DNA from 4 places in the Bacillus sp. K7 genome. Region 1 is predicted to be linked to each of the others. Evidence: riboswitches for the same ligand, from Rfam matches in the RefSeq annotation. Region 1 holds a riboswitch; each other region holds the start of a gene.
What was found. A riboswitch is a leader RNA that binds a small molecule or an ion and turns the genes downstream of it on or off. The one in region 1 is predicted to bind thiamine pyrophosphate.

Region 1 (2,201 bases):
TGCTGGAAGGTAGGCCTGCAGCATGTCCTGCAAAGCCACTCCCTCTGTTTCAGCAGCATGCAGCGCTTCGGCAATGGTATCCGCCTCATCAGCAAGCCGAGCCGCATCCTTTGATGTCAGCCCGGACGAAAAAATGAGATAGACTGCCGTGTGGACCAAAATCAATAAAATCAACAGCGATATGGATGTATACAGATGAATTTTGGTCTTTAGCTTCATCGTTTACCCCTTAATGGCATAGCCGACCCCGCGAACAGTATGGATCAGCTGTTTTTCGTAAGGATAGTCCAGTTTTTTTCTGATGTATCTGATGTAGACATCGACCACATTTGTATCACCGATATAATCAAATCCCCATACTGTGTTTAAAATCTGCTCCCGTGTCAGCACTTGCTGCGGATGTTTCAGCATATAGACGAGCAAATCAAATTCACGCGGCGTTAATTCTACCTCTTTGTCTCCGCGTCTCACTTCACGGGTTTTTTCGTTCACCCGCAAGTCGTCATATGTAAGAAAGGTGCTGATACCTTCTGTTTTTGTTTCATTTTGGCGCAGCGCCGCCCTGATTCTCGCAAGCAATTCCTCAATTTCAAATGGCTTGGTGACATAATCGTTCGCTCCGATGTCCAATCCTGTTACCTTATCAGGTATACTGTCGCGCGCCGTTAATAAAATAACTGGTGTGTGCGAATCTGTTTTTCTTAAGCGGCGCAGCACTTCCAGGCCGCTAAGCCCCGGAAGCATGACATCAAGAAGCACCAAGGAGTACCCTCCTTCTATGGCCGCGTTCAGTCCTTCTGTGCCATTGTGTTTAACGGTGACGCCATATCCTTCATATTCCAATTCCAGCTGAAGCACTCTGGCGATTTTTTCCTCATCTTCCACAATTAATAGGTTCCCTTTTTCCAAATCCGACCATCCTCTCCTGTCCCAATATGAAAAAAATGATTTCTTTGTTTACAAAATGATTCTTATCATCTATTATGATGTCAACATAAAAAATTGTATACGGAAAGCACTAGGGGTGCTGTTTTTGGCTGAGATAAAGCGCGAGAGTACGCGCTTTGATCCCTTATGACCCGATCTGGATAATACCAGCGTGGGGAAGTGCAGGTTGACCGAATGGTGTATTTTTTTGTGCGCTTAATCGGTCTATGACTGCATATTCCCTTAGGATATGCAGTTTTTTATTTTACCAAAAAACAGGGGGTTAAAGAAATGGAACACATATGCGGCACAAGCAGAATCGCCGGTTTTCGGTTCTCTTTATATCCGATGTCGGATGATTTTATCAGTGTGATCAAGTCTGCGCTGAATAAAACCGACACATCTAAGGTTTGGGCGAAAACCGATCATATCAGCACAGTTCTGCGCGGTTCAATTGATCATGTATTCGACGTTGCCAAAGCCATTTACCTTTATACGGCAAATAGCGAAAAACACATCGTCATGAACGGGACGTTTTCCATCGGATGCCCGGGCGATACCAAAGGAGATACATATCTTTCCGCAGACGAGAAGCGTGTCAATGAAGAGGCTATCCGGAGCCTGAAAGCGGAAGCGCCATGCCAATTTGCCCTTTATCCGATGAATGAGCCGGATTACATGGGCTTAATCATGGAAGCTGTCGACATTGCGGAAGCAGAAGGCACCTTCGTACAGGGTGTCCATTACGCGAGTGAGCTTGACGGGGATGCGCATGACGTATTCAGGACATTGGAAGCCGTTTTCCGCATGGCTGAGCAACAAACAAACCATGTCACCATGACTGTGAATCTCTCAGCTAACAGTCCATCAAGAAAAAACCGAAAGCAGGGATAAAATGAAAAGCTGGAAAGTAAAAGAAATTGTCATCATGTCCGTTATCAGTATCGTTTTTGCCATTGTTTATTTATTATTTACGCATTTTGGAAACGTACTTGCAGGTATGTTCGGGCCAATCGCCTATGAACCGATTTATGGCATTTGGTTTATCGTTTCTATCATCGCCGCGTACATGATTCGAAAACCGGGTGCGGCGCTTATTTCTGAAGTTATCGCCGCTCTCGTTGAATGCCTGCTGGGAAATCCGTCCGGCCCGATGGTCATCGTCATCGGCATCGTTCAAGGTCTCGGGGCTGAAGCTGTATTTTTCGCGACACGCTGGAAAGCATACTCTCTTCCAGTCCTTATGCTGGCGGGAATGGGATCTTCAGTAGCCA
Region 2 (2,201 bases), 1.5 Mb from region 1:
TTTATGTTTGAACCATGCGGTTCAAACAAGCATCCGGTATTAGCCCCGGTTTCCCGGAGTTATCCCAGTCTTACAGGCAGGTTACCCACGTGTTACTCACCCGTCCGCCGCTAACATCAGGGAGCAAGCTCCCATCTGTCCGCTCGACTTGCATGTATTAGGCACGCCGCCAGCGTTCGTCCTGAGCCAGGATCAAACTCTCCATAAAGTAATGGAGCGCAGATTAAGCTCGTCACATCCTGTGACAACATCTGCATGACCTGCATCGCGCAGGCCCCTGACTACGCACATCGCTGTGCGATTTATAAAAATGAATTAACAGGTACGTTTTGTCTTGTTTAGTTTTCAAAGATCATTTCGTTGCCTCTTAATGAAGCAGCTTTACTAATATAACATTTCGCTTCCATTTCGTCAACAACTTTTTTCAAATTGTTTTGAAGCTTCTTGTTTTGTCCGCTGTGCATCAGCGACGTTTAATAATATAACACCTGCATTTATTTATTGCAATAGTTTTTCTAAAAAAATCTATAAAATAAATAAACTATAATCCTCGGCATATCGTCCCTTCATGTCTTTAGCATATAACTATGTTAAAAGAACATATACATTCAGTAGTGTGACCTTGTTGTTTTTTTCTCTTTTTAGTATAGTAGAAACGAATTAAATATTGATAACCACAAGGGGAGCATTAAAGCTGAGAGTGAGCGGTTACGTTCTGACCCTTTGAACCTGTTAGTTAACGCTGGCGTAGGGATGTGGCAAAGTCAAATGAATTGCAGATTGTAAAGCAGTGCGTGGAACTTTTCTCATCCTTCCGCGTGCTGCTTTTTTGTTGTCCTTTTGGATTGTCTATCAATGGAAGGGGATTTTTATGAATCAATCTAAGCAACTGGTTCGCCTTATTGAAATTGCAATTATGACTGCGGCTGCTGTTATTTTAGACATCGTCTCAGGAATGTTTCTCCGAATGCCTCAAGGAGGCTCGGTCTCCATCATGATGATTCCGATCTTTTTGATTTCGTTTCGGTGGGGTGTAAAAGCAGGCCTTACTACCGGCCTGCTGACAGGACTAGTTCAAATAGCAATCGGAAACTTATTCGCACAGCATCCTGTACAGCTATTTCTGGATTATATGATCGCATTCACAGCAATTGGGATAAGCGGCTATTTCGCTTACACTGTCCGCAAAGCAGCGGCAGCAAAAAATAAAGGGAAACTGATTGTTTCAGTGGTCAGCGCAGTTTTTATCGGCAGTTTCCTGCGTTATGCGGCACACGTCATTTCAGGAGCTGTGTTTTTCGGCAGCTATGCTCCAAAGGGAACGCCGGTATGGATTTATTCATTAACTTATAATGCTACTTATATGGTTCCTTCATTCATCATCTGTGCAATTGTCCTTTGTTTATTATTTATGACAGCACCGCGTTTGCTTAAAATAGACAAAGCCTAACGTGACAACCCCCAGCGCAATCCGCTGGGGGTTGTTTTTTTGTTATCTGTTAAGAGATGTTTTCAAAGCAGAAAGATCCGGCCAGCCAAACCCTATTTCTTTCAGCCTTTCTCCTGCAATTTCAAAGCTGTCCTCCGCTTTTCTTTCAGGAGAATAGGCTTGATAAAATGAAATCGAGGGGTTTTGCTCAATTACCCAAACAAACATGCTTGAAAAGCCATGATGAAGCAAAAACTCTGCTCCTTTTGCTAAGAGCGCTCTGCCTGCACCTTGCCGCTGATGCTCCTCTAAAAGGTAAATCGCGTATAGCTCGCTGTCATAGCCTTCTTGTTCAGACCGAATAGGGCCAAATGAAGCAAAGCCGAATATTGAATCTTTTTCATCTTGAGCGACAAATACACCCTTTAACGAGCGGCTTTTCCATTTGTCTTCAAATTCCTTGTAGTCCAGACCATTTAAGTAGTCAGCCGGGATGATGCCGCGATATGTTGTTCTCCAGCTGTCGACATGCACTTTTGCAATGTCTTTTATATCCTCTAACTTTGCCTCTCTCACAGTTGCCATTTGGTTCTATCCTTTCATTAGTCATTCTTCTCTTGTTTGGACCCGTTTGCTTCTTTTATTTCATTTGTTAATTCGTGAAGGCTTTGTTTTACGTTTCCTTTTCCTGAAAAGTTCTCAATCATTTCTTTTACATCAATTCCCGATGAGGCTTTTAAGCTTTCTTGAAGGCTTGACATTAAGTTTGTCG
Region 3 (2,201 bases), 850 kb from region 1:
AAGTATAGGACCATTTATAGTATTGAGTACATGGAGTTGCATTTCTAGTGCTGCTAAAGCTATAGCAGTAAATGCTATCCCATGGGCAAAGATCTTAAAAGTTAAAAAAGCAGCAAAATTAATGGGCGGACTAAATTCAATGACAAAAACAATTATTACAGCTTATAAACATCAAAGAAACCTAGGACTTTCTAGAACAAATGCTATAAAAAAAGCCGTAAAAGTATCTACTAAGGCACTACCAGATGAAACTCAAAAAGCCGTACTAGAATTCTTTAGTTTAGGTGACGTTGTTGATAATTGTTGCTAATTGTTTTAAAAACGGGATACAAACAGGTTTAAATTATTAAAACCTAAATTATAAAAACCCTTAAAATAAAGGAGAAAGCATATTAGACATATATAATATGTTTTCTCCTTCGTAATGGATTACAGACACAGTCAAGATATTGTTGTTGAAGCCCACTCACCAATCGCTCACGGTGCAATTCTTGATATAAACGATACAGAGCATTTATTAAGGTTTCAATTTGGGTTTTACCTTCCGAAGAATCTTTTCGTGAACTGACATCGTACACCTAAATATGAGAAAGTCGGCGCTGAGTGCCAATAGGTGGGTGGTATGCCAATTAATGGCGAAAATGATCGACTGGGCTTATCAAAGAAAACACCAGACTATGAAGAAGCAAAAGGTGAAGAGACAAAGTTAAAGGAGTAAAACGTGTGTTTACTTCTCTTTTTTTATTGTTGGATTCCTTTTACAATTTGCGATGTTCAGGACATTTTTTAAACACACTAGAAAATAAGGTATTTTTGTGCTTTTTTTTTAAGCTCCATGAATTGCCATCAAATGCAAGGCGTAGTAACTTTTCGAAAAACTTTTGTCGGTTGATACGCAGGGTTCAAGGCTTATCAATCATTGTTTGACTAAAGATATGGAATAGTTTAGGATGAAAGTAAATATTTATATTTTATACACTGGGGGAGCTTTTAGAAGCTGAGAAGAGACACAAGTCCTGACCCTTTGAACCTGATTTGGTTAACACCAACGTAGGGAAGTGAAAAAAATAGAGAGATTTTTTATCTTATCTATATTTAAGCCACTTTCCATATGAAAGTGGCTTTATTTATTTTGAAAGGGGATATTAAAGTGACAACTAAAAAAGTTTTTTTAGCAGGACCTTTTAAAAGTTTAGTAGATGTGAATACTGGATTGATGAGTTTACATGAAAGGGAGAAGTTAGAGTCATTAATTTCTTTTTTTGAAAATGAAGGATGGTTAGTTCATAATGCTCACAAGCGAGAAGGATGGGGGAAAGATTTCATGACACCCCAACAATGCACTAAAATTGATTTTGATGAAATACGCTCTTGCGATCTTTTTGTAGCTTTTCCTGGCTCACCGGCTTCTCCTGGAACGCATATAGAAATAGGATGGGCTTCTGCCTTGAAAAAAAAGATAGTGTTATTACTAGAAAATGAGAGGGATTACGCATTCTTAATTCAAGGGTTAAGCGTAGTAGCTGATGTTGAATACATTAATTTTAAAGGTACTGATGATTTATTGGAGAAGATTAAAAGTATCCTTATGGAATACAAGGTGGAATCTTAATGAGAAAGAAAACTTTTCATGAAGCATATATGGAAACCCTATATGACATCTATTATTACCCTGAATTTTTAAATTCACCGCGTGGACAAAATAGCAAAGAAAAATTGAACTATCATCTGACCCTTGAAAATCCAATAGAACGTGTCACTTACTTACCCTCTAGAAAAACAAATATCGTGTTTAATTTTGCTGAAGTTTTATGGTATTTATCGGGGAGTAACAACTTAGATTTTATTAGTTATTACAATAAAAAAATGCCTTTATATTCAATGAATAAAAAAACATTAACAGGTACTGCGTATGGACCTAAAATATTTGAATTTGGAAACGCAAAACTAAATCAATGGAATAGAATAAAAAATCTTTTGACACAGGAAGACATTGATTCAAAAAGGGCATTTATTCAAATATTCGATGCCTCGGAACTCTTCGTTTCTGGCAATATTGATGTTTCTTGTACAATAGGTTTGCAATTTTTCATAAGAGAAAACAAGTTATACATGTCTTCCATAATGCGTGCAAATGATGCATTTCGAGGAATGATTAGTGATCTTTTCTCTTTTACATTTATGCAAGAATTAATGGCTAG
Region 4 (2,201 bases), 210 kb from region 1:
GGCTGAATGGAGCCGGCAAGACCGCGCTGTTAAATATGCTTTGCTCTTATTATTTTCCAACATCAGGCGAGATGCAGGTGCTTGGCCATGAATTTGGCAAAACGGAGCTTGGGGAGAAGCTTAGACGGAAAATCGGCCTTGTCTCAGCGGCACTTCAGCAAAAATTTTATCCGGCAGATTCAGCATTTGAAATTGCTTTGAGCGGAGCTTACGCTTCAATTGGATTATATGAAACGCCAAGTGCGCAAATCAGGGAAAAAGCGATCGGTTTGTTAGAGGACTTGGGGGCAATTGAATATGCGGACCGCCGTTATGAGACGCTTTCTCAAGGAGAAAAACAAAGAGCTTTGATTGCAAGAGCGCTAATGGCCGATCCTGAGCTGTTGATATTGGACGAACCAGTGACAGGGCTGGATTTTATTGCCCGGGAAAAGCTGTTAGATACGATTACATACATTGCAAGTAAAGAAAATGCGCCATCGATCCTTTACGTGACTCATCATGCGGAAGAAATTTTGCCGGTCTTTGACAAAGCCCTTTTATTAAAACAGGGAGAGGTCTTTCGATCGGGAGAAATGAAGGAAATGCTTACTGATCATATACTTTCCGCTTTTTTTGATACACCAATCCATGTATTATGGAATCAGGGCCGGCCGTATTTAACAAGAGCCGAGCCGATCACGAATGCCTGACAAACTCATATTGATTCATCCTAGGGGTGCTTTTCGAAGCTGAGAGAGACATAGGTCTCAACCCTTTTGACCTGATCTGGATCATGCCAGCGGAGGGAAGCGGTGAAAAATTCGGAGTACATAGGACTCTGTTTATTTTGATGAAGCCGTTTCATACATGTGAAACGGCTTTTTGATTTTTAAAAAAGGAGCGGATGACATGAAGCCACAAATAGACTCTCTGATAAAAAGAGCGGAAGATCAAAAGGAGGAGCTTATTCAGCTAGCAAAAACGCTGATTTCCTATAAAACACCTGCTCCGCCTGCAAGAAATACAGCCGGCATTCAGTCATGGGTTGCAGAATTTTTAAAGAAAAATGGATTCTTGATTGACAAATGGGACGTGTACCCGGGAGACCCCAATGTTGTAGGTCTACTAAAGGGAACAGATTCAGCAGATTATCATAGCTTGATCATCAATGGCCATGTAGATGTGGCAGAGGTAAAAGAGGATGAGGAGTGGGAGCATGATCCATTTCACCCAATTGAAAAAAACGGTCTCTTAATCGGGCGGGGCGCTTCTGATATGAAAGGCGGAATGGCGTGTGTGCTGTTTGCGGTGAAATTGATTCGTGAAGCCGGTATTGAACTTCCCGGTGACTTGATTCTGCAATCGGTGATCGGGGAGGAAGTTGGAGAAGCCGGCACGCTTGAATGCTGCAAAAGGGGCTATCATGCTGATTTTGCAGTTGTGGCGGATACGAGTGATATGCATATACAAGGCCAAGGCGGAGTCATTACAGGCTGGATTGAAATCAAAAGCAGTCAAACGTTTCATGATGCGACGAGGCGGAATATGATTCACGCAGGCGGGGGAACATTCGGAGCAAGCGCAATTGAAAAAATGGCAAAAATCATTGCGGGGCTCGGTGAACTAGAACGCCACTGGTCCATTATGAAAAGTTATCCCGGTTTTACACCAGGTACAAATACGATTAACCCGGCTGTCATAGAAGGCGGCAGACATGCGGCTTTTATAGCGGACGAGTGCCGGCTATGGATCACAGTCCATTTTTACCCAAACGAAACCCATGAACAAGTGGCAGCGGAAATAGAAGATTACATCAACCGCCTGAGTGACAGTGATATTTGGCTGAGGGAAAACCGCCCTGTTTTTAAGTGGGGAGGCTCTTCTATGATTGAAGACAGAGGAGAAATTTTCCCGGCACTGGAAGTTGACCCATACCACCCAGGCGTCTTAGCGCTTACGGCGTCTCATGAGGAGGTGAAACGGGAGCGTCCGGTTATGGACGTTTCTCAATCCGTTACAGACGGGGGGTGGCTGTATAATGCCGGCATACCAAGCGTAATCTACGGTCCTGGTGATCTGCACAATGCACACTCTGTGAACGAGGAGGTATCGATTGAGCAGCTGATAGATTACACAAAAATCATGCTTGATTTTATCATCAGGTGGTGCAGCGGTAAAAAAGAACAGTAACTACGAAAATTTCTTCTTGCTGACAAGGT

Region 2: another riboswitch for thiamine pyrophosphate. It lies ahead of thiT (energy-coupled thiamine transporter ThiT); the one in region 1 lies ahead of M1D98_RS07025 (Ykof family thiamine-binding protein).
Region 3: another riboswitch for thiamine pyrophosphate. It lies ahead of M1D98_RS02765 (nucleoside 2-deoxyribosyltransferase); the one in region 1 lies ahead of M1D98_RS07025 (Ykof family thiamine-binding protein).
Region 4: another riboswitch for thiamine pyrophosphate. It lies ahead of M1D98_RS08135 (acetylornithine deacetylase); the one in region 1 lies ahead of M1D98_RS07025 (Ykof family thiamine-binding protein).

Annotation. Positions count from the first base shown of each region.
Region 1 is NZ_CP096406.1:1,386,605-1,388,805, reverse strand. Features, by position in the region: gene M1D98_RS07035 (ATP-binding protein) at 1-219, opposite strand, end outside; gene ykoG (two-component system response regulator YkoG) at 223-909, opposite strand; TPP riboswitch at 1,011-1,123, shown strand; gene M1D98_RS07025 (Ykof family thiamine-binding protein) at 1,219-1,821, shown strand; gene M1D98_RS07020 (ECF transporter S component) at 1,823-2,201, shown strand, end outside.
Region 2 is NZ_CP096406.1:2,876,780-2,878,980, forward strand. Features, by position in the region: rRNA gene M1D98_RS14760 (16S ribosomal RNA) at 1-208, opposite strand, end outside; TPP riboswitch at 670-771, shown strand; gene thiT (energy-coupled thiamine transporter ThiT) at 872-1,450, shown strand; gene M1D98_RS14770 (GNAT family N-acetyltransferase) at 1,493-2,014, opposite strand; gene floT (flotillin lipid rafts scaffold protein FloT) at 2,032-2,201, opposite strand, start outside.
Region 3 is NZ_CP096406.1:533,196-535,396, forward strand. Features, by position in the region: gene M1D98_RS02755 (hypothetical protein) at 1-310, shown strand, start outside; partial or broken gene M1D98_RS02760 (lipoprotein) at 623-718, shown strand; TPP riboswitch at 971-1,074, shown strand; gene M1D98_RS02765 (nucleoside 2-deoxyribosyltransferase) at 1,151-1,612, shown strand; gene M1D98_RS02770 (thymidylate synthase) at 1,612-2,201, shown strand, end outside.
Region 4 is NZ_CP096406.1:1,600,623-1,602,823, forward strand. Features, by position in the region: gene M1D98_RS08130 (ATP-binding cassette domain-containing protein) at 1-692, shown strand, start outside; TPP riboswitch at 705-807, shown strand; gene M1D98_RS08135 (acetylornithine deacetylase) at 892-2,172, shown strand.